4 regions of the Metabacillus sp. RB-C-LZQ-3-1 genome follow, and region 2 is predicted to be linked to each of the others. Evidence: riboswitches for the same ligand, from Rfam matches in the RefSeq annotation. Region 2 holds a riboswitch; each other region holds the start of a gene.
What was found. A riboswitch is a leader RNA that binds a small molecule or an ion and turns the genes downstream of it on or off. The one in region 2 is predicted to bind S-adenosylmethionine.
Positions count from the first base shown of each region.

Region 1: linked by a shared signal. The riboswitch ahead of metE (5-methyltetrahydropteroyltriglutamate--homocysteine S-methyltransferase) and the one ahead of AC4GZ8_RS02115 (5-methyltetrahydropteroyltriglutamate--homocysteine S-methyltransferase) in region 2 are both predicted to bind S-adenosylmethionine.
Region 3: linked by a shared signal. The riboswitch ahead of AC4GZ8_RS24600 (methionine ABC transporter ATP-binding protein) and the one ahead of AC4GZ8_RS02115 (5-methyltetrahydropteroyltriglutamate--homocysteine S-methyltransferase) in region 2 are both predicted to bind S-adenosylmethionine.
Region 4: linked by a shared signal. The riboswitch ahead of mtnK (S-methyl-5-thioribose kinase) and the one ahead of AC4GZ8_RS02115 (5-methyltetrahydropteroyltriglutamate--homocysteine S-methyltransferase) in region 2 are both predicted to bind S-adenosylmethionine.

Region 1 is NZ_JBZFLI010000002.1:142,265-147,624, forward strand. Features, by position in the region: gene AC4GZ8_RS04085 (AraC family transcriptional regulator) at 1-708, shown strand, start outside; gene AC4GZ8_RS04090 (alpha-glucosidase/alpha-galactosidase) at 886-2,397, shown strand; SAM riboswitch class I at 2,611-2,722, shown strand; cobalamin riboswitch at 2,799-2,988, shown strand; gene metE (5-methyltetrahydropteroyltriglutamate--homocysteine S-methyltransferase) at 3,147-5,360, shown strand, end outside.
Region 2 is NZ_JBZFLI010000001.1:380,303-385,662, reverse strand. Features, by position in the region: gene AC4GZ8_RS02130 (efflux RND transporter permease subunit) at 1-519, opposite strand, end outside; gene AC4GZ8_RS02125 (TetR/AcrR family transcriptional regulator) at 709-1,296, shown strand; gene AC4GZ8_RS02120 (BH0509 family protein) at 1,589-1,735, shown strand; gene AC4GZ8_RS02115 (5-methyltetrahydropteroyltriglutamate--homocysteine S-methyltransferase) at 1,819-2,922, opposite strand; SAM riboswitch class I at 3,139-3,240, opposite strand; partial or broken gene AC4GZ8_RS02110 (helix-turn-helix domain-containing protein) at 3,372-3,731, shown strand; gene gnd (phosphogluconate dehydrogenase (NAD(+)-dependent, decarboxylating)) at 3,786-4,682, opposite strand; gene AC4GZ8_RS02100 (sulfite exporter TauE/SafE family protein) at 4,854-5,360, opposite strand, start outside.
Region 3 is NZ_JBZFLI010000029.1:78-5,437, reverse strand. Features, by position in the region: gene AC4GZ8_RS24620 (toprim domain-containing protein) at 1-104, shown strand, start outside; gene AC4GZ8_RS24615 (thioredoxin family protein) at 128-433, shown strand; gene AC4GZ8_RS24610 (SCP2 sterol-binding domain-containing protein) at 564-881, shown strand; gene AC4GZ8_RS24605 (O-acetylhomoserine aminocarboxypropyltransferase/cysteine synthase family protein) at 1,020-2,333, shown strand; SAM riboswitch class I at 2,541-2,646, shown strand; gene AC4GZ8_RS24600 (methionine ABC transporter ATP-binding protein) at 2,844-3,869, shown strand; gene AC4GZ8_RS24595 (methionine ABC transporter permease) at 3,862-4,530, shown strand; gene AC4GZ8_RS24590 (MetQ/NlpA family ABC transporter substrate-binding protein) at 4,543-5,360, shown strand, end outside.
Region 4 is NZ_JBZFLI010000006.1:163,141-168,500, reverse strand. Features, by position in the region: gene AC4GZ8_RS11870 (pyridoxal phosphate-dependent aminotransferase) at 1-591, opposite strand, end outside; gene AC4GZ8_RS11865 (carbon-nitrogen family hydrolase) at 555-1,481, shown strand; SAM riboswitch class I at 1,776-1,921, shown strand; gene mtnK (S-methyl-5-thioribose kinase) at 2,019-3,221, shown strand; gene mtnA (S-methyl-5-thioribose-1-phosphate isomerase) at 3,254-4,306, shown strand; gene AC4GZ8_RS11850 (methylated-DNA--[protein]-cysteine S-methyltransferase) at 4,624-5,124, opposite strand; gene AC4GZ8_RS11845 (PAS domain S-box protein) at 5,187-5,360, opposite strand, start outside.

The DNA of each region.
Region 1 (5,360 bases), on a different contig from region 2:
GGAGACGTAATCTTATTAGATTCAAACGTTCCACATCGTTTGCTTGTTGAGAAAGGTAGTCCCTGTCGGATGTTGAACATCGAGTTTACTTTTGTTCCGAAAAACGGAAGCTTTCCATCGATTAAGGAGTTAACGGAACACTCCGTTATCTTAGATCGATTCTTACGATTAAAGCGGCCATATGTGGTGGTTAAAGATCCAAATGAGATTTATCATTCTTTAAAAAATTTAGTTTTAGAACTTGATAAAAGAGAATCCTCTCAAGAACCTATGATGTATTTATTATTTTGCCAGCTTTTAATACAACTTGCTAGAATGATTGTTCAAAAGGATGAAACTGATCGGTCCAAACAACATCTGCAATTTAATATATATGTGAAAAAAGCAGTTGATTATCTTCATCAAAATTATGATCGGGATATTCAAGTGAAAGATGTGGCCCTAGCGGTTAGCTTACATTCAGGATATCTACATCGTATATTTAAACAGCAAATGAATTGTACCATTATGGATTATTTAACTAAGTTAAGAATCCAAAAAGCTAAAATGCTATTAAAAGAAACAGAGATACCAGTGATCGAGATATCACAATATATTGGTGTTAATAGTCGTCAATATTTTAGTATGTTATTTAAAAAATACACTGGCCAAACTCCTAATGGATACAGAAAATTAGTGAAAAAATCGATAGAAAAATTTAATGGCTAAAAACAGGATAATCTGATAAATTGTCCTGTTTTTTATTTGATTAGTTCAGGTGGTGATTTTTAAATAAGTTAGGATTTTTGACACCTAATTTTAGAAGAAAGTTATAATCTTGCAAACGTAATCAATTAACTGTTGATAAAATGATTTTAAGAATGATGCAAGGGGGAGTAATCATACATGTCATTTAAAATTTCTTTTATCGGGGCAGGAAGTATTGGTTTTACTAGAGGACTTTTAAGGGATTTGTTAACTGTTCCTGAGTTTCAAGAAATTGAAGTATCATTTACAGATATTAATGCCTCAAATCTTAAAATGGTTACAGAGTTATGTCAAAGAGATATTGATGAAAATGGATTGGAAATTAATATTCACTCAACTACAAATCGCAGGGAAGCATTAAGAGGATCTAGATATATCTTTTCAGTAGTAAGAATCGGAGGACTCGAGGCATTTCGGCAAGATGTCGACATACCTCTAAAGTATGGAATTGATCAGTGTGTTGGAGATACATTGTGTGCCGGTGGAATTATGTATGGTCAACGTGGCATTGCAGAGATGTTAGAGATTTGTAAGGATATTAGAGAAGTAGCAGAGAAAGATTGTCTATTATTAAATTATGCCAATCCAATGGCTATGATAACCTGGGCCTGCAATACATATGGTGGTGTTCGGACAATCGGACTTTGTCATGGAGTTCAAGGAGGACATCGGCAAATTGCAGAAGCTTTAGGATATAAAAAAGAGGAAATTGATATTATTTGCGCTGGTATCAATCATCAGACTTGGTATATTAGTGTGAAACATAAGGGAGAGGATCTAACAGGTCAGATACTGGAGGCTTTTGAACAACATCCTGAGTTTAGTAAAACAGAAAAAGTGAGAATTGACATGCTAAAGAGATTTGGCTATTACTCTACTGAATCTAATGGACACTTAAGTGAATATGTCCCTTGGTATCGTAAACGCCCAGATGAGATAAATGAATGGATTGATTTAGGTTCATGGATAAACGGGGAAACAGGTGGATATTTACGTGTCTGCACAGAGGGAAGGAATTGGTTTGAATCAGATTTTCCGAATTGGATGAAGGAGCCTGCACTTACATATAAACAGGAAAACCGAAGTGAAGAGCATGGTTCATATATTATCGAAGGTCTTGAAACAGGAAGAGTTTATCGCGGGCATTTTAATGTTGTGAATAATGGAATTATTTCTAACCTTCCTGATGATGCGATTATTGAAGCACCAGGGTATGTCGATCGAAACGGAATAAATATGCCGCATGTAGGAGATCTTCCTCTTGGATGTGCTGCTGTTTGTAATGTAAGCATTTCCGTCCAGCGTTTAGCGGTAGAAGCTGCTGTTAAGGGAGATGATCTGCTTTTACGTCAAGCGATGATGATGGATCCGCTAGTTGGTGCAGTATGTAATCCGAAAGAAATATGGCAAATGACTGATGAAATGTTAGTTGCGCAGGAAAAATGGTTGCCTCAATATTCAAAAGCGATCTTGGAAGCAAAAAAACGTCTAAATACTCAACCTCGGATACCTACAAAGAATTATACAGGAGCAGCTCGGTTAAAAGTAAAAACGGTAGAAGAAATGGCTGAAAATAGAGAAGATGCAAACAAGAATGCGAGTGCAGCAGATAAAGCAAAGGTACGTCCCTCTTCGGTAGGAGAATTATAATCGTTCACCTGTTAGATCAATGATCTAGCAGGTTTTTTGCATTTAAACAACTGTAATTCTTAGATTTCTTTGTTTAATAAATTTAGTAATCTATCATCTTTCTTTGCCACATTATCCTACGAAAACACCCTACTTTAAAAATTCTTTTTGACAGTTTTCATTTCTCATGCTAAGATGACTATTAAATTCAAAACATAAATAATTATCTAAAAACTCTTATTCAGAGAGGTGGAGGGACTGGCCCGATGAAGCCCGGCAACCATTCAACGATAATTTGTTGAAAAGGTGCTAATTCCTGCAAAGTTATTGCTTTGACAGATAAGAGGGGATTTCAAGATGAAGACCTCTCTATTTATGATAAAGAGAGGTCTTTTTTGCTTTTAGAACATCATCTTAAAAATTACATATCAAATGTATCAGGTGCTGTGTGATTCGATCATAGCTTAAAAGGGAAGCCCGGTGAAAATCCGGCACGGTCCCGCCACTGTAATGAGGAGCAACTTATCAATTACCACTATTTCAAAATGGAATGGGAAGGGATAAGAAGCAATGAACCTAAGTCAGGAGACCTGCCTGTTATATGCGCTTGTACCTACGGATGTATAGGGAGGAGTGAGGAATACGTGTTGAGAAAGCCAGAATGTCTCAACTCTAGTTAGCTATGCGTATGAATCTCTCTTTTCTAATTTGAAAAGAGAGATTTTTTAGTTTGGGACAAAAAATAAAGATTAGAGGAGTGTAGGAAGATAATGACACAAATAAAAAGTTCAAACTTAGGCTATCCACGTATTGGGGAAAAACGCGAATGGAAAAAAGTGCTTGAACAATATTGGGCAGGCAATCTTGATCAAGACAAATTTTTAAAGCAAATGGAAGAGATCCGACTTCAACATCTTAAGAAGCAAAAAGAACAAGGAATTGATCTAATTCCAGTTGGTGATTTTAGTTTATATGATCATGTACTTGATACAGCAGTTATGTTTGGTCTAGTACCAAAGCGTTTTGATTATCATGGCGGACCTGTTTCAATCGAGACATATTTTGATATGGCAAGAGGGAATAAAGATGCGGTTGCTTGTGAAATGACAAAATGGTTTAACACAAATTATCATTACATTGTTCCGGAATTATATGATGTCGAACCTCAACTTGTTGAAAACCGTCCTCTCCAATATTATAAAGAAGCAAAACAAAAGCTTGAAATAGAAGGAAAACCAGTAATCTTAGGTCCTGTTACCTTTGTAAAGCTTTCAAAAGGATATAAGAAGTCTGAATTTCATTTATTGGTCAAAAAATTTGTCACAATTTATGCTGACATTTTACAGCAATTACAATCAGAAGGTGTAAGGTGGGTTCAAATCGATGAACCGATTTTATCTACAACTATTACGGACGTTGAAGTTGAACTATTCCAAGAAGTCTATCAACAGTTACATGAAGCAGCACCAAATGTAAAGGTGATTTTGCAAACATATTTTGACCGAATTGATTATTTTAAAGAGGTATGCTCTCTGCCAGTTCAGGGGATTGGGCTAGATTTCGTTCATGATGGAGGATATCATCTCTCTGCAATAAACCAATATGGTTTTCCTTCAGATAAGGTGTTAGCAGCAGGAGTGATCAATGGACGTAACATATGGAGATGCAATCTTGAAGAAAAGATTTCACTCATTACAGAATTATCGGAGTTTGTTTCAAGGGATCGTTTAATCTTACAACCATCATCAAGTTTGTTACATGTTCCAGTCACAGTAACTAATGAAGAAACACTAGATAAAGTTCTGAAAAATGCATTATCTTTTGCTGATGAAAAAATAAATGAAGTTGTTCTACTGACAAAAGGAATGAATCATGGAATTGAAACTGTACAAAAAGAGATCGACTCAAGCACATCAGCTATTCAAGCATTAAACAAATCAACATTTCGAAACAACGCAGAAGTTCAGGATGCTACAAGAAATATTCATTTATATAAAGCGGAGCGGAAAGCTGATTTTTCTGTTCGTCAGGAGATTCAAAAAAAGACTTTTCGATTACCCCTCCTTCCAACGACAACAATTGGTAGCTTCCCGCAGACAAAAGAAGTAAGAAACCATCGTCTAAAGTGGCGGAAAGGTGAGTTAACCGATGTGGAATATGAGGAATACATTAAAGCAGAGATTAAAAAATGGATCGAAATTCAGGAAGAACTGGACTTAGATGTTTTTGTCCATGGAGAATTCGAACGAACAGATATGGTGGAATACTTTGGTGAAAAGCTAGCTGGGTTTCAATTTACAAAATTTGGATGGGTGCAATCATATGGCTCACGATGTGTGAAACCCCCGCTTATCTACGGTGATGTAGATTTAAAGCAATCCATGACTGTTAAAGAAACTGTCTATGCCCAGTCATTAACATCAAAACCCGTTAAAGGAATGTTAACAGGACCTATTACGATTCTAAATTGGTCATTTGTCCGGGATGATATATCACGCTATGATGTGGCAAATCAAATTGCACTGGCGCTTAGAAAAGAGGTTGAAAGTCTCGAGGAGAATGGGATTCGAATGATCCAAGTTGATGAGCCAGCGATTAGAGAAGGGCTGCCATTAAAGCAAGAAAACTGGGAAAGTTATCTTAATGCAGCAGTATATGCATTTAAGCTTGCCACATCCTCAGTTCAAAATGATACACAAATTCATACACATATGTGTTATTCAAATTTCAAAGATATTATTGATGCAATTAAAGCACTTGATGCTGATGTCATTTCTATTGAAACTTCAAGGAGTCATGGGGAATTAATTCAAGCCTTTGAGGAAACTACATATAACAAAGGTATCGGGCTTGGTGTGTATGATATTCACAGTCCTCGCGTACCACAGGTTGAGGAATTAATAAAAAATATTGATCGTGCACTTCAAGTATTAGATCCGAAATTATTCTGGATTAACCCGGATTGTGGCTTAAAAACCCGAGGA
Region 2 (5,360 bases):
GGAAGTTGTGGAAACAACTAAAATAATGATAATAATCGGAACTAATAAAGCCGCTGCATACATTGATTCTGTTCCAGCCATTTTTTGTTGTGTAGCCGTATTAAGAGATTCCCCTGCCATAGCGTTTTCTTCACCAATAAGGTCATAAATTTCATCGGTAATCGCTACTTCATCCCCATCACGAATGCTGAACGAAAATAACGCTTTACCATCCTTATAATAGGTTTCAACAACCTCTTCATCAGCCATTTCGAGTGGAGCTTTTATATCAATCGCGTCATCTAACCATGTAACATCTGATACACCATCTATGGCTGCCAGTTCCTTTTTAAAAGCAAGAGCTTCCTGGATGGTCACATCATTGATCATGACCCGATTCGTCGGAACACTTCCCTCAAACTCTTCCTCCATAATCTCCATCGCGATTGTTGACTGAGCATCCTCTGGCAAGTAATCTGTCATATCATAGTTTACCGATACAGTTAATGTTGCTAGAGAGCAGATGATACTAAGGATCATGAAAGTGATAACAACTGCTTTTTTGTGTTTAATAATATGTGTTGTGATATTTATAAATTTCCACCCTCTCTTGCTATATTTTCTTGTTCACTCTATCATTATATTGACACGGTGTTGGCTATTCAACAATCAGTTTAGATACATCCGTTATTTGAACAACACATTCATGAAAAGTGTTGGAAATCGCAAATGAAAAAGGTGATGACTATGTCTGCTTCAAAGCTAGATCGTCGTAAAAAATATACGCAAATGGTCTTAAAGGATAGTCTTATGAAGCATCTAAAGGAAAAGCAGATTTCTACCATTACAGTTAAGGAGATTTGTGAACAAGCTGATATTAATCGATCTACGTTTTATTCCCATTACACCGATCAATTTGATCTTCTTGACAAAATCGAAAACGAAATTATTAACGATATGACCGGCTATCTAAGCCAATGTAACTTTGAAAAAGATGAAGATGATCGCCAGATGATCGAAAAGTTGTTAGAATACTTCGCTTCTAAGCATGAAGTATGCCAAACTCTCCTCAACGAAAATATAGACACGACATTTCAAAAGAAAGTAATGATTTTTGCCCAGGATTTCTTTATGAAAAACTTTAAAACTGATAAACATATGAGTGACGATCTCTCTGAGTATTTAAGCACATTCATTATAAGCGGGAGCATTTATGCAACCAAGACATGGCTTAACAATGGAATGGATAAATCACCAAAGGAAATGGCTGAAATCATTAATGATCTTATTAAATATGGACTTTATGGGATGAAATGATTGTTTTATTAATTGGAGAGAATTTATCAAAATTCGCCTTGGTAAAAAGCCAAAGGCGATTTTTTATATGACCATAAAATCGCCATTATTTTTTACCGAAAGACAAGTTTTTTTAATATATCCACAGTTGTCTTTAACGATAAATAACAATTCTATATTAGTTTTCGAAAAATCATATCAAATTGATATTTGTTTTATCTCAATTTGAGATATATAATAAAATCAAGAAGTTAAAGAAAGCGTTTACAACAATAGATTTATTCTTGGTTTTCATACATAAGGAGGATTTAAAATGAGCAAAGTAGCCAGAGATTCAAAAGTGAAAAATTTATTAGACAAACAAAAATTCAGTGAAAAACAAATTTCAGAAATGTCAGATGCACAAATTGAATATTATCACTGGCTCTATTTTGAAGATTCTGTTTATGATTATATGTAAGTTCTAAATAGCTTTTAATATTACTATAAAATTGAATCATAATAAAGAAAGCGAACATCGAGTGGTGATGTTCGCTTTCTTTATTATCCCCAAATCTCTTTGGAAATATCTACGATATACTTTAACTTTTCCCATTGCTCTTCTTCTGTTAGGATATTTCCATGATGAGTAGAAGCAAAGCCACATTGTGGACTAATACATAATTGCTCTAATGGTACATATTTTGTTGCTTCTTCTACACGAGCTTTAATGTTTTCTTTATCCTCTAACTTACCATATTTCGATGTGAAAACACCAAGAACGACTTGAGGTCCTCCATTTGGGATGTGTTCTAAAGGCTTGAAATCTCCTGAACGATCATCATCATATTCTAAGAAAAATCCGTTTACCTTTTCCTTGGCAAATAATGTTGGAGCGATTTTAGCGTAGCTGCCTTCAAATGCCCAGGTTGAACGGTAATTACCACGGCAAAGATGAGTTGTGATAACGAGATCTTCTGGTTTATCTTCTAAAACTCCATTTACAACACGTAATGCTAAATCAATTAATTCTTCACGTGAATAGCCGCTATCATTGAATGGAATTTCAGGTGCATTCAGACCAGCAATGTACACATCGTCTAACTGTAAGTAACGACAGCCGGCATCATAAAATGCTTTAATTGCATCACGGTATGTTTGAATGACATCATTTGTGTAATCTTCAATGTCTGGATAAATGTCCAGATTACGGATACCGGCATTAAATAACTGATTTGGACTAGGAATTGTTTGTTTTGCAACTGCACGGTCCCCTACGATTTCTTTAAATTCAATAAACTCCTTAATATGTGGATGATCCGGGTTAAATGAAATTTTCCCAATAACACGAACATCGTATCTTTCCGTTTCTTCACCATTAAATTTAAATCCATGGCTTGGCACATAGCCCTCGACACCATATAGATGCTCTAAAAAGTCTGTATGCCAAAATCTGCGTCGAAACTCACCATCCGTAACTGCTTTTAATCCTACTTCGATTTGCTTGTCTACTACTTTTTTGATTTCCTCTGTTTCAATATCGTGTAATTGTTGAGCAGAAAGAATCCCCTCATGAAATTCCTTTCTTGCCCTATGAATTCTCTCTGGACGTAATAAACTTCCTACATGGTCTGCTCTAAATGGAGCTTTTACTAATGTTTTTGTCATAATAAATCTCTCTCCCTTAAAATATAGTTGAAATTAATACCTACAGCATAACCTTCTTATGTATATCGTTAACCTATCCATCTATGTAAACTAGGAAAAAAAGATAGATTAACACCCTATCGATTTAACTGTAGAGAATAACATCCCTCAAAAAAAATCAAAAACCCCTCTTCTAAAATAAGAAGAGGGGATCACCAACAACAATATACCTATCTCTTCTTATCTCTAGCAAAATGCTACTGGAATTGGCACAGTACCTTATAAAAGTCCGCTGCCGAGGCTTCAAAGGGCCAGTCCCTCCACCTCTCTTGATAAGAAATTATCAAACTATTAAGTTAATATAATCACTATACACCTTATAAAAGTAAATTGTCAAACATTTGAGGTTAATTTTTCCATACTAATATTTTTCCGTCCAACCACTTTTATAAATCATCAACCATTTATTAGGAAGCGAAACCTCTCGTATCAGAGACATTATTAACCATATCATGAATAACTTTGACCGCTCTCTTCGAATTGAGGAACTTGCCGAATTAGCAAATATGAGTGTTTCTTCGTTACATAGGCACTTTAAAGAGATCACTGCTATGAGACCGATTCAATTCCAATAGCAACTAAGACTACAGGAAGCAAGACGCCTATTATTATCCGAGTCAAAAGATGCTGCTGATGTCGCATTTCGAGTAGGTTACGAAAGTCCATCACAGTTCAGCCGTGAATATTCCCGTATGTTCGGCCTCCCGCCAAGAGAAGATATAAAACGTATAAGGGAGAAGTATGACCATAGGGTAAATGCAAAGTATTAAAAAAAGGTATACCATTACGTTGGTATACCGGGATTTGAATGTTTCTCATTTTTATTACTTCTTTTTTTCCACTGCATGTCCGCCAAACTCATTCCTTAATGCTGCAACCACCTTACCAGTAAACGTATCTGCTTCCAGAGAGCGATATCTCATCATTAATGATAGTGCAATAACAGGTGTTGCTGTTTGAAGATCGAGGGCCTCCTCTACAGTCCATTTTCCTTCACCGGAAGAGTGCATAACCCCTTTTATTTCATCTAATTTAGCATCTTTCGAGAATGCATTTTCGGTTAGTTCCATTAACCATGATCGAATGACAGAGCCATTACTCCATACTCTTGCGACTTTCTCATAGTCATAATCAAATTGACTTTTTTCAAGGACCTCGAATCCTTCCCCAATCGCTGCCATCATACCGTATTCAATACCATTGTGAACCATTTTTAAGAAATGGCCGCTACCTGATTTTCCTGTATATAAATATCCTTTTTCAACTGCGGTGTCACGGAAGATTGGTTCAACAATTTCCCAGGCATCCTTGTCCCCGCCGATCATATAGTTTGCTCCATTTCGAGCGCCTTCCATTCCGCCTGACGTCCCACAATCCAGGTAGCTAACACCTACTTCTTTAAACTCATCATATCGACGCATTGACTCTTTATAATGGGAATTTCCCGCTTCAATGACGATATCCCCGCTTGAGAGCAGTGGTTTCAAGTCATTAATAACCTGATCAACAACATTATGTGGGACCATGAACCATACAATTCTAGGGCTATCAAGTGATTGTACTAGTTCTTCTAAATTAGATGTACCTTGAGCTCCATATTGTTTAATCTCATCAACGGCTTGTTCATTAATATCAAACGCAACAACTTCATGGCCGTGGTCAATTAAATTTTTACTAATATTTAAACCCATCTTACCTAAACCGATTAAACCTACCTTCACTTTTTTCCCTCCTACTAAAGCTTTAACTGAGGTTTTTCATTTTCATATGTAAATTATTATTTTATAGTCTGTCCGTTCTTAATAGTATTTATCTATTTTTGTGATGTTTTGTATTGATATTAAAAAATCCTTTAAGGATAAGCCCTAAAGGAATTTAAAAACTTACAATATTTATACCCCTTGAAAAATCAACCGGATCCCTACCACAACTAAAATCAATCTTAAGATCAAAATAATTGTTCCATCTTTGAGTCGACGATTGACATAAGCCCCAAGCTTAGCACCAATCCAAGCTCCTGGTGCCAATCCCAATACCCATGGCCACTCGACATTACCAAGTTGAATATGTGCAATCGAACCAATAATCGATGATAAAAACACCATAAACATTGAAGTAGCTACTGCAACTGAAGCTGGGAATCGGAAAAATAGCAGCATTGCTGGTACCATAAGGGAACCTCCTCCTATTCCAAATAAACCAGACAATATCCCAACAAAAAAAGCGATCACAACCGCTAAAATAGGGTGAAAATATAATGCATGATGGACATCATGTTCATCTTCAAAATTTTGTACAGAACCTAGTTGCTTTGATTTAGGCTCCAAATATTTTTGAATACTTAACAGAATAGAAATGAGGATGATAAATAGACCAAAGCATATGTAAAAAAGATTCAG
Region 3 (5,360 bases), on a different contig from region 2:
TCTATATTGACCGGGCTTACCGTGAGGTTGCAACAGCACCTGATCATCATGTTGCATCAGTTTTACTTAGTGCTAATATAGATGTAAATGCTAAATTTCTTTAGAAGGGTGCAAAAAAATTAGAGTTATGATTGAGTGGAAAGAAAAAGAGCTAATGATACCGAATAAAGGTATTAAAGTAATATACTTATTTACCCCAATGTGCGGTACTTGTCAGGTAGCTAAAAAAATGCTGACTGTTGTAGATGAGTTACTGCCAAATCTGGATATTTTTTCCTTAAATTTGAATTATTATCCAGAAGATGCGAAAGAATTAGGAATAGAAAGTGTACCATGTTTGCTTATTTTTGAAGACGGGAAAATAAGGGAAAGGGTATATGCGTTTCAGTCGGTAGGACATCTTTACGACCTTTTAAAACAATATAATAGATAAACTGACATATTTCTTGGGAAATAGTGAAATTCTCTAAGCAAGGGCAGAAACTGTCGAGTTTTATTTAAAGGATTCTTCCGATAATCAATGAAGTTAGTAAGTAACTTATTGATAGCGGGAGGATTTTTTTATGTTAATTTCTGATTTTATCACTGGCATAAATAAAGCAGAATTTATAAAACCAATCTTAATAAATAGAGTTCTAGTAGTTGAAATTAGGGCTAAACATAAGTCAAGCTATTATCTTGAACTATCTTCAAATGGGTCAAGTTTGTTAGCTGTTCCTCCAACAAAGGTAGATTTTCTTATTGAGGGAGAAGAGCAGGATTTAGAGGATATGGTACAAAATAAAATTAGCTTAAAGCAATTAATTTCACTTGGAAGTATTTCAATAAAAGGGTCATATCGTGATTTTCTAAAGATTGAAGCACTCTTTAAATTAATTTAAAAAACTTATTGATAGAAGGCTTGTCGTAATAGAGTTTAACCGATTACAATGAAATTAGTCTAAAAAAAAGAATCCTTCATCATGTGTTTACACCTACTTGTAGACAATTCAGAGCTGTACTATAGGGGAGGAACAAAGATGAGTGACAAGCAATATCGGCAAGAAACATTAACAATTCACGGTGGACTTAAAAAAGATGAAATGACAGGTGCAAGGTCTGTACCAATTTATCAATCTAACGCTTATGTTTTTGATAATACTGAACATGCGGCTAACTTATTTGGATTGAAAGAGCCTGGTTATATTTACACAAGAATACATAATCCTACTGCAACTGTTTTTGAGGAAAGAATCGCCCAGCTTGAGGGAGGAGTTGGCAGTTTAGCCGTAGCAAGTGGAATGGCAGCGATTACATTGTCGGTGTTAAATCTCGCAGGTACCGGTGATGAAATTGTATCGGCCTCAACTTTATATGGTGGAACATATAATTTATTTGCTGCAACTTTACCTAAATATGGAATTAAAACAACTTTTGTAGATCCCAAAAACCCAGAAAATTTTCGAGCTGCCATTACTCCAAGAACGAAAGCAATTTTTGCTGAGACGATCGGAAATCCAAGCTTAGATGTACTTGATATCGAAGCTGTAGCAGAGATTGCTCATGAAGCAGGGATTCCGTTAATTGTTGATAACACGTTTGCCACACCTTACCTTTGTAAGCCAATTGAACACGGAGCTGATATTGTTGTCCATTCCGCCACAAAATGGTTGTTAGGTAATGGGACAACACTAGGTGGTGTAATAGTAGATGGAGGGAAGTTTGATTGGAATAACTCTAAGTTTCCTGGATTTATAACACCAGATCCAAGCTATCATGATATAGTATATGCTGAAGCATTAGGTGCCCAAGCGTTCATCGTTAAGGCGAGAGTTCAGTTGTTGAGAGATATGGGACCTGCTATTAGTCCATATAATGCATTTCAATTTACTCTAGGTCTAGAAACTCTCCATGTTCGAATGAAAGAGCATGTATCAAACGCAAGAAAAATGGTCGAATATCTAGATAATCACCCAGCTGTTGAATGGGTTTTATATCCTGAAAACCAGAACCATCCTGGAAGAGAGTTGGCTGCAAAATATCTTCCAAAAGGCGCAGGGTCTATCATCGTTTTTGGTATTAAAGGTGGCAGAAAAGCAGGGGCTTCATTAATAAATTCAGTAGAATTGTGGTCACATGTGGCAAATGTGGGGGATGCAAAAAGTTTAATTATTCATCCGGCAAGTACAACACATCAGCAGTTAAGTGATGAGGATTTGAAAAAATCAGGAGTTACAGAAGATCTGATTCGATTATCTGTTGGAATTGAACATATTGATGATCTAATTGAGGATCTTGAACAAGCAATTGATAAAACCACAGGCATAAGAAGCTTTGAACAAGTAAATATGTGAATTTAACTAATAGGATGATAAAATTTGTGTCATCCTATTTTTTTTGCTTAGAATTTGTTTGTTTTTATAAAAAACTTGTTATAAAGCTGAATTTTTCAAATTTTATAATAACTTATTTTTAATTGACACCAATTTTCAACACATGATACAATCACACTCGTATTTAAAATTCGACCTATACTGAATGACTTAATATAATAGATGAAACTCTTATCAAGAGAGGTGGAGGGAAGTGCCCGACGAAGCCCGGCAACCATCAACATTGTTGAAATGGTGCCAATTCACGCAAAGCAGATGCTTTGAGAGATGAGAGAAAGGATTCTTTCGCGCCTTTCTGCTCATTTGGTAGAAAGGTTTTTTAATACTATCAGAATTATGAAAATATATGAATGATAGTATAAGAAAAACGATGGGATTCGCCAAGAGGACTTGGTGATAAGCAAAGTTTTTCTCATAAGTTTTTCAAATACTTAACCTAAATTTTAAGTAATTAAGAAAGAAGGTGACAAGATGATAACATTATCAAATGTTAATAAAATATATGAAACAAAATCAGGCCAAGTTAAAGCAGTTAATAATGTGAATCTAAACATTGAGAAGGGTGAAATCTTCGGAATTATCGGATATAGCGGTGCGGGTAAAAGTTCATTAATACGTTTATTAAATGGGCTGGAGAAGCCGACGAGTGGTGAAGTAAAAGTAGCTGAAAGCAGAATCGATTCGATTTCAGGTGCCAATCTTCGAAAAGCACGTTTAGAAATTAGTATGATATTTCAGCATTTTAATTTATTATGGTCAAGAACTGTCCGAGAAAATATTGCATTTCCGCTAGAAATTGCTGGTGTGAAAAAAGCTGAACGATTGAAGCGTGTAGATGAGTTAATAAAGCTTGTTGGTTTAGAGGGACGTGAAAATGCTTATCCGTCACAATTAAGTGGAGGGCAGAAGCAACGTGTAGGAATTGCAAGAGCTTTAGCAAATAACCCAAAAGTTTTATTATGTGATGAAGCTACGTCTGCTTTGGATCCTCAAACGACGGATTCTATCTTAGACTTACTAGTTGATATTAATAAGCGTCTGGGCTTAACTATAGTTCTTATTACCCACGAAATGCATGTCATCCGTAAGATTTGTCATCGAGTTGCAGTTATGGAAAATGGCGAGGTTGTGGAACAAGGTAATGTTTTAGATGTTTTCAAAAACCCACAAAAACCAATTACAAGAACCTTTGTTAAACAGATATCAGAACCTGATGAGACGAAAGAAGCAGTCGAGCACTTATTAAAGTCATATGATTCAGGAAAAATACTGCAGCTCACTTTTGTTGGTGAGGGAGCAGAAAGACCGTTAATTACTAATATTATTAGAAACTTTGAAATCGAAGTAAATATTCTTCAAGGGAAAATTTCACAAACCCAAAATGGATCATATGGGTCATTATTTTTACATGTAGATGGAGACGAAGAAGAAATCAACCGTACTGTAGCATTTATTAAAGAGCAACAAGTTGAAGTGGAGGTGCTGGCAAATGCTTGAACAGTTTCTTCCAAACGTGAAGTGGGAAAAGGTATGGGAAGCAACATATGAAACAACTTATATGACAGGTATTTCTGTTATCGCGACCTTTTTCATCGGAATTATTCTAGGGCTTCTTTTATTTTTAACATCAAAGGGTAATATATGGGGTAACAGTGTTTTTAATACGATTCTATCTGGAATCGTTAATATTTTCCGTTCAATCCCATTTATTATTTTAGTTATTTTACTTTTACCTTTCACAAAAATTGTTGTTGGTTCAATCCTTGGTGCAAATGCCGCTCTTCCAGCATTAATCATTGGGGCAGCTCCTTTCTATGCGAGAATGGTAGAACTGGCTTTAAGGGAAGTGGATAAAGGAGTCATTGAAGCAGCCAAGTCTATGGGGGCAAAAACATCTACTATTATGTGGAAGGTCCTTTTACCAGAATCCCTTCCAGCGTTAGTATCTGGTATCACTGTTACGGCTATTGCGTTGGTAGGGTATACGGCAATGGCAGGAGTTGTTGGAGCCGGCGGATTAGGTGACCTCGCTTATCGTGAAGGATTCCAACGTAATAACTTTGAAGTTACGATTGTTGCGACAATCTTTATCTTAATTATTGTATTTATTATCCAATTTATTGGAGATATATTAGTCAAGGCTATAGATAAACGTTAGGAGGAAAACACAATGAAAAAATCCTTATTATCCATTGTATTTACGATTTTTGCTGTCCTATTAGTTGCTTGTGGTGGCGGTGAAGATAATGCAACTCAAGAAACAACCGAGGGTAACACTGAACAGGAAACCAAAGTTCTAAAAGTCGGGGCTACAACAGTTCCACATGCTGAAATCTTAGAAGAAGCAAAACCATTGTTAGAAGAAAAAGGTATTGAGTTAGAGATTGAAGAGTTCTCTGATTATCCATTAATTAATCCTGCACTTGCAGAGGGTGATCTTGATGCAAACTACTTCCAGCATGTACCTTATTTAGAAAATGCAATCAAGGAAAATGGCTTTGAATTAGAAAATGTTGGAGCAATCCATATTGAACCATTCGGTATTTACTCTAAAGAATATAAAGCTCTTGAGGATCTCCCTGAAGGTGCGAAAATTATCATGAGTAATAACGTTGCTGAAATGGGACGTGTATTAGCACTACTTGAAGAAAAAGGGCTAATTAAATTAAATCCTGATATCGAAAAAATCAATGCTACAAAAGATGATATTGTAGAAAACGAAAAAAATCTTGAAATTGATGATAGTGTTGCACCAGAAATGCTTGCAAGTGCTTTTGAAAACAATGAAGGTGATGCTGTTATTATCAACGGTAACTATGCATTAGCAGCGGGTTTAAATCCAGCTGAAGACGCAGTTGCTCTTGAAGCGGGCGAAAATAACCCTTATGCAAACATCATCGTTGTTCGTAGTGAAGACAAAGACAAAGAAGAAATTAAAACGCTTGTAGAAGTTTTAAAATCTGAAGAAATTAAAGAATTCATTAACAC
Region 4 (5,360 bases), on a different contig from region 2:
TGCAAACTGAACAGTCTCTTCAAAAAACTCTTCGGTTGCCGTTGCCCCAGTAGGATTATTCGGATAATTAATAAACATCAATTTCGCTTTATCGATCACTTCTTTTTGCAGGCTTCCGTAATCTGGTAAAAATTGATTTTCCTCTAATAATGGCATGAGTTCCATTTTTGCACGAGCTAATTCCACTCCAGACCAATAATCAGGATAACCAGGATCTGGTACAAGCACAACATCTCCTGGATTCAACAAACATTGCGGAACTTCTACTAGACCTGCTTTTCCTCCAAAGAGAATGGCTACTTCTGACTGTGGGTCAATATTAACTCCATATTCTCTTTTATAAAATGTAGCGACCGCTTCCTTCAAAAATGATTGGCCACGAAACGGTGAATATTTATGATAGTTTGGATTTTTTACTGCTTTTTCCATTGCTTCAACAATATGTCCCGGTGTTGGCTGATCGGGATTCCCTTGACCTAAATTAATGACATCGTGACCTTGCTCAATTATGTTATTCACTTTTGCAACAAGGCTCGCAAAAAACTGCTTCGGTAATGTATTTAATAATTCCGATTGTTCAAATATTTTCATTTTCGACACCTTCTCAAAAAATTCTTGAAATTCTAGTCACAAATCATATATTGTTAGTAACAACTTGTAAAGTAAAAAATTTTAAAAATGAAGGTGTGAACCAAATGAAACCTATCATTACGTGTATTCAATTAGATATCAAATTCGGTGATCCGGACTTAAATTACCAACAAGTTGAAGAGAAGATTGCCTTAGCTGTAAACCGGGAAAAATCAACGACGATCGTTCTGCCAGAACTATGGACAACAGGATATGATCTGACACGATTAGATGAAATTTCTGATCAAAATGGTGAGAAAACAAAAATGTTTTTAAGCGGCCTTGCACAAAAATATTCTGTTCACATCGTTGGCGGTTCCATTGCTAAAAAAAATGAAGGTCACGTCACAAATACAATGTTTATTGTCGACAATACTGGTCAAGTTATCCACGAATATAGCAAACTTCATTTATTCAAACTGATGGACGAGCATCATTACTTAACAGCAGGAAGTGAAAAAGGACTATTTGAACTTGGCGGAATAAAAAGTGCGGGTGTTATTTGCTATGATATTCGTTTCCCAGAGTGGATTCGTACTCATACAACCCAAGGTGCAGAAGTGTTATTTGTTGTAGCAGAATGGCCAATGCCCCGTCTACATCATTGGAAAACACTTCTACTCTCAAGAGCGATAGAAAACCAATGCTATGTTGTGGCATGCAATAGAGCAGGCACTGATCCTAATAATGAATTTGCGGGACATTCCATTATCATTGACCCTTGGGGAAATATCCTAGCTGAGGCAGATGAAAATCCAGGCATGATATCAACTGAATTGGATATTGAGTTAGTTAAGCAAGTTCGCAGTCAAATTCCAATCTTTGATGATCGTCTTCCTGAATATTATTAGAAAATGGCGAAGGCGCTTAGCTTAGTATTAGGCGACAAGTATAGGAGAAGCAGGAATAGAAGGTGTTCTTTACCTTCAATTTCTTATAGTCAAAACATTGGTTTTTTACTACTACCCTTAAATTAAATACATTTTGATCACACAAATAAATTCACAAATATTTAGGCAATTCTATAGATTTTCTATTGACAAAATCTTAGGAACATTGATAATATGCTAATCAAGCGTTATATTTTTCTAGGAAAGCATTAAAACCTAAATAAAATAAAAAAATCTATTATTTTTAAAAATAATCTCTTATCAAGAGTTGGCAGAGGGACTTGGCCCAATGACGCCGCAGCAACCGACCGTATTTCAACCGTTATGAAATAAATCTGGTCTATGACCAGTAGGGCACGGTGCTAATTCCACCAGAAAGGAAACTTTCTGAAAGATGAGAGGTGCGAAGCTATGACTTCAAGCCTCTTTCAATCTGGAAAGAGGCTTTTCTTATTTTAGAAAAGCCTCCAATCATAATATTACTTGGAGGTCATTCAAATGTGCGCAAATAAAAAATCTTCAGCTTATGAACCATTAAATGAAAACGGAGCAATCGCTTTAGCAAAAAAGCTGCAGCTTTTTGATGAGAACAGTCAATTAACTTGTAATGAAATAGGGGACGGGAATTTAAACCTAGTTTTTAAAGTGACACATAATGAAAATGGTGAAAGCATCATCATTAAACAGGCTTTACCGTATGCAAAGGTTGTTGGTGAAAGCTGGCCATTAACGTTAGATCGTTCAAGAATCGAGACAAATGCTCTTCTTAAGCAAGCAGAATTTGTTCCACAATATGTACCAAAAGTGTTTTATTCAGATGAATCCCTTGCCATCACCATTATGGAAGATCTGTCACACTTACAAATCGCTCGAGCTGCTTTGATAGAAGGTAAGGACTTACCACTTTTATCTCAACATATTGGAGAATTTTTAGCTAAAACATTATTCTATACATCTGATTATGGGGTAAATCAACATTATAAAAAAGCTTTGGTCAAACAATTCATTAACCCTGACCTATGTAAAATAACAGAAGACCTTGTCTTTACAGATCCCTTCTTTGATCATGAAACAAATGAATATGAGACAGAACTTCAACAAGATGTGGAAAAGCTTTGGGAAGATCAAGCCTTAAAATTAGAAGTAGCAAAGTTAAAGCAGCTTTTTCTAACAAAGGCTGAAGCACTCGTTCATGGTGACCTACATACGGGTAGTATTTTTGCCGATGAAAACGAAACAAAAGTTATTGATCCAGAGTTTGCTTATTTTGGGCCTATTGGTTTTGATGTGGGGCAAGTATTTGCTAACCTTCTCTTTAATGCACTAGCTCGTGATCCAGAGAATCAAGAAGTCATTTATAACCATATTGAAACAACGTGGAATGTATTTGTGGCAGAATTTTCTCTAGCATGGAACAAAGATGCCCTTGAAATTTTCACCAAAGTAGATGGCTATTTAGAATATGTTTTAACTGAAATATTTGAAGAAGCCGTTGGATTTGCCGGTTGCGAAATTATTCGTCGTACAATCGGATTAGCACATGTTGCTGACTTAGATACAATCGAACCACGTGAAAGAAGAATTGCAACAAAGCAGGTTGCTCTCTCTTTAGGAAGTGAATTAATCAAAAACCGAAAATCGATTACATCTCCAAAGCAATTTAAAGAATATGTTAAACAAACCGCCGTACAAGTCAACTAATGAAATAGCAAACTAAAGGAGTTTTTATAAAAATGACTGCACAAAATTTCGTTATACCTCGTTCTGTTCTTTGGAAGGGTGAGTATATTTCATTATTAAATCAACAAAAAATCCCTAAGGTTACTGAATACCTCGAACTAAAAACAGTTGAAGATGTTTGGGAAGCTATTCAGTCTTTAAAGGTTAGAGGAGCTCCTGCAATCGGCATTACTGCAGCATATGGTTTAGCATTAGCAGCTAAGCTTGATTCTTCACATACTTATGAAGGTTTTCTTCGTAATCTAGAAAAACATCGTAATTATCTAGCTAGTTCAAGACCAACAGCTGTAAACCTTTTTTGGGCATTAGATCGATTGATGAATAGTGTTAAAGAAGTAACAGATATTGATAAGGCAAAGGCAACACTCCTAAGCGAGGCAAAAGCAATTGAAGCTGAAGATGAACAAGTATGCCAATCAATTGGTGAACATGCTCTATCTGTTTTTAAAGATGGAGATCGAATTATGACGATTTGTAATGCAGGTTCTATTGCAACCGCTAAATATGGAACAGCTCTCGCACCTTTTTATCTTGCAAAGGAAAAGAATATACATTTAAGTGTATTTGCATGTGAAACCAGACCTGTTCTTCAAGGAGCTCGCCTCACCACATGGGAGCTGATGCAAGCAGGTGTTGATGTCACATTAATTACGGATAATATGGCGGCACACACTATTAAATCAAAGAACATCTCTGCAATGATCGTTGGTGCTGATCGAATTGCTGCTAATGGTGATACAGCAAATAAAATTGGAACCTTTAATCTTGCACTACTCGCAAAAGCCTTTAACATTCCGTTCTATGTAGCAGCACCATTATCAACGTTCGACATAGCCATTACAGACGGAAATCAAATACCAATTGAAGAACGTCACTCAGAAGAAATTACGCATATTCATGGAGTTCAAGTAGCCCCAGAAGGTGTAAAAGTATTTAATCCAGCATTCGACGTCACACCGAATGAATTAATTGCTGGGATTATTACTGAAAAAGGTATTTTAACTGGTGATTATACGAAAAGTATTTCAACATTATTCCAAAAGTAACTAGTAAGTGAAAGTTTGTTGCGAAGTCCTAACAATTCTAAAATAAGATAAAAAGAACAAAGTGTTCACTCCTGTCTCGTGCCACTTTGTTCTTTTTGATTATCTTACAATCAGTTTTCGGGATTTTTTTGAAGAAGATTGCTTTTTTCTTGCTCTGTTAAGACGTGTAGCTTTGACAACAGAATAGAATAAAAATACACTTTTTGATAACGTTTGTTTGGCCAAAACATATGACTTGCCCCTTTCTTTACCTTACGCAACTTTTTTCTCTTAATGACATAATATGTTACGAAGTCAATAATGTGACAAGTCATGAGTTACTCTTGAAATAATACCTTTTCATGAGTTAGCAAAATAGCTTTTAACTCGGTTTTTGTCCCAGCATATCCCGTTAACTTTTTGTTTTTACCAATGACTCGGTGACATGGAATCAAAATAGGAAGTTTATTTGCTTTATTTGCTTGTCCAATTGCTCGAACGGCATTTTTTTGACCGATACCAATCGCTATATCTTGGTAGCTGCAAACCTTCCCAAAAGGAATATCTCTTAGTTTATCCCAGATCCTTTTTTGAAAGTCTGTTCCAATAAGCTCCAATGGTAAATCAAATTCTTTTCTCCCTTCATGAAAGTACTCATGTAATTGTCTGATCGCATTCTGTAATACATTACATCGCTTTTCATGATCAAAGAGACAAGTTTTTCCTGACCGAAAAGAATCAAATTTTTCTGTTGTTAAAAACAAATTCGTTATTTTTTCACCATTAGAAACAATAGTTAATTTTCCTAATGGTGAATCATAAAAACCATAATAAATCATAAAAACCCTCATTTGTCTTTTTCTTATTCTATAAGCTCACGAAAAAATAACCTATTAACATGTTATTGTCTAATAGGTAACGTTATATGAAAAGTTGTTCCTTTTCCTTCTTCACTTTCTACATCTACTTGCCCTTGGTGCTCTTCAATAATTTTATAGCTAACCATTAAGCCAAGACCAGTCCCTCTTTCCTTTGTTGTATAAAAAGGTTGCCCTAGCCGTTTGATTTTATCCTC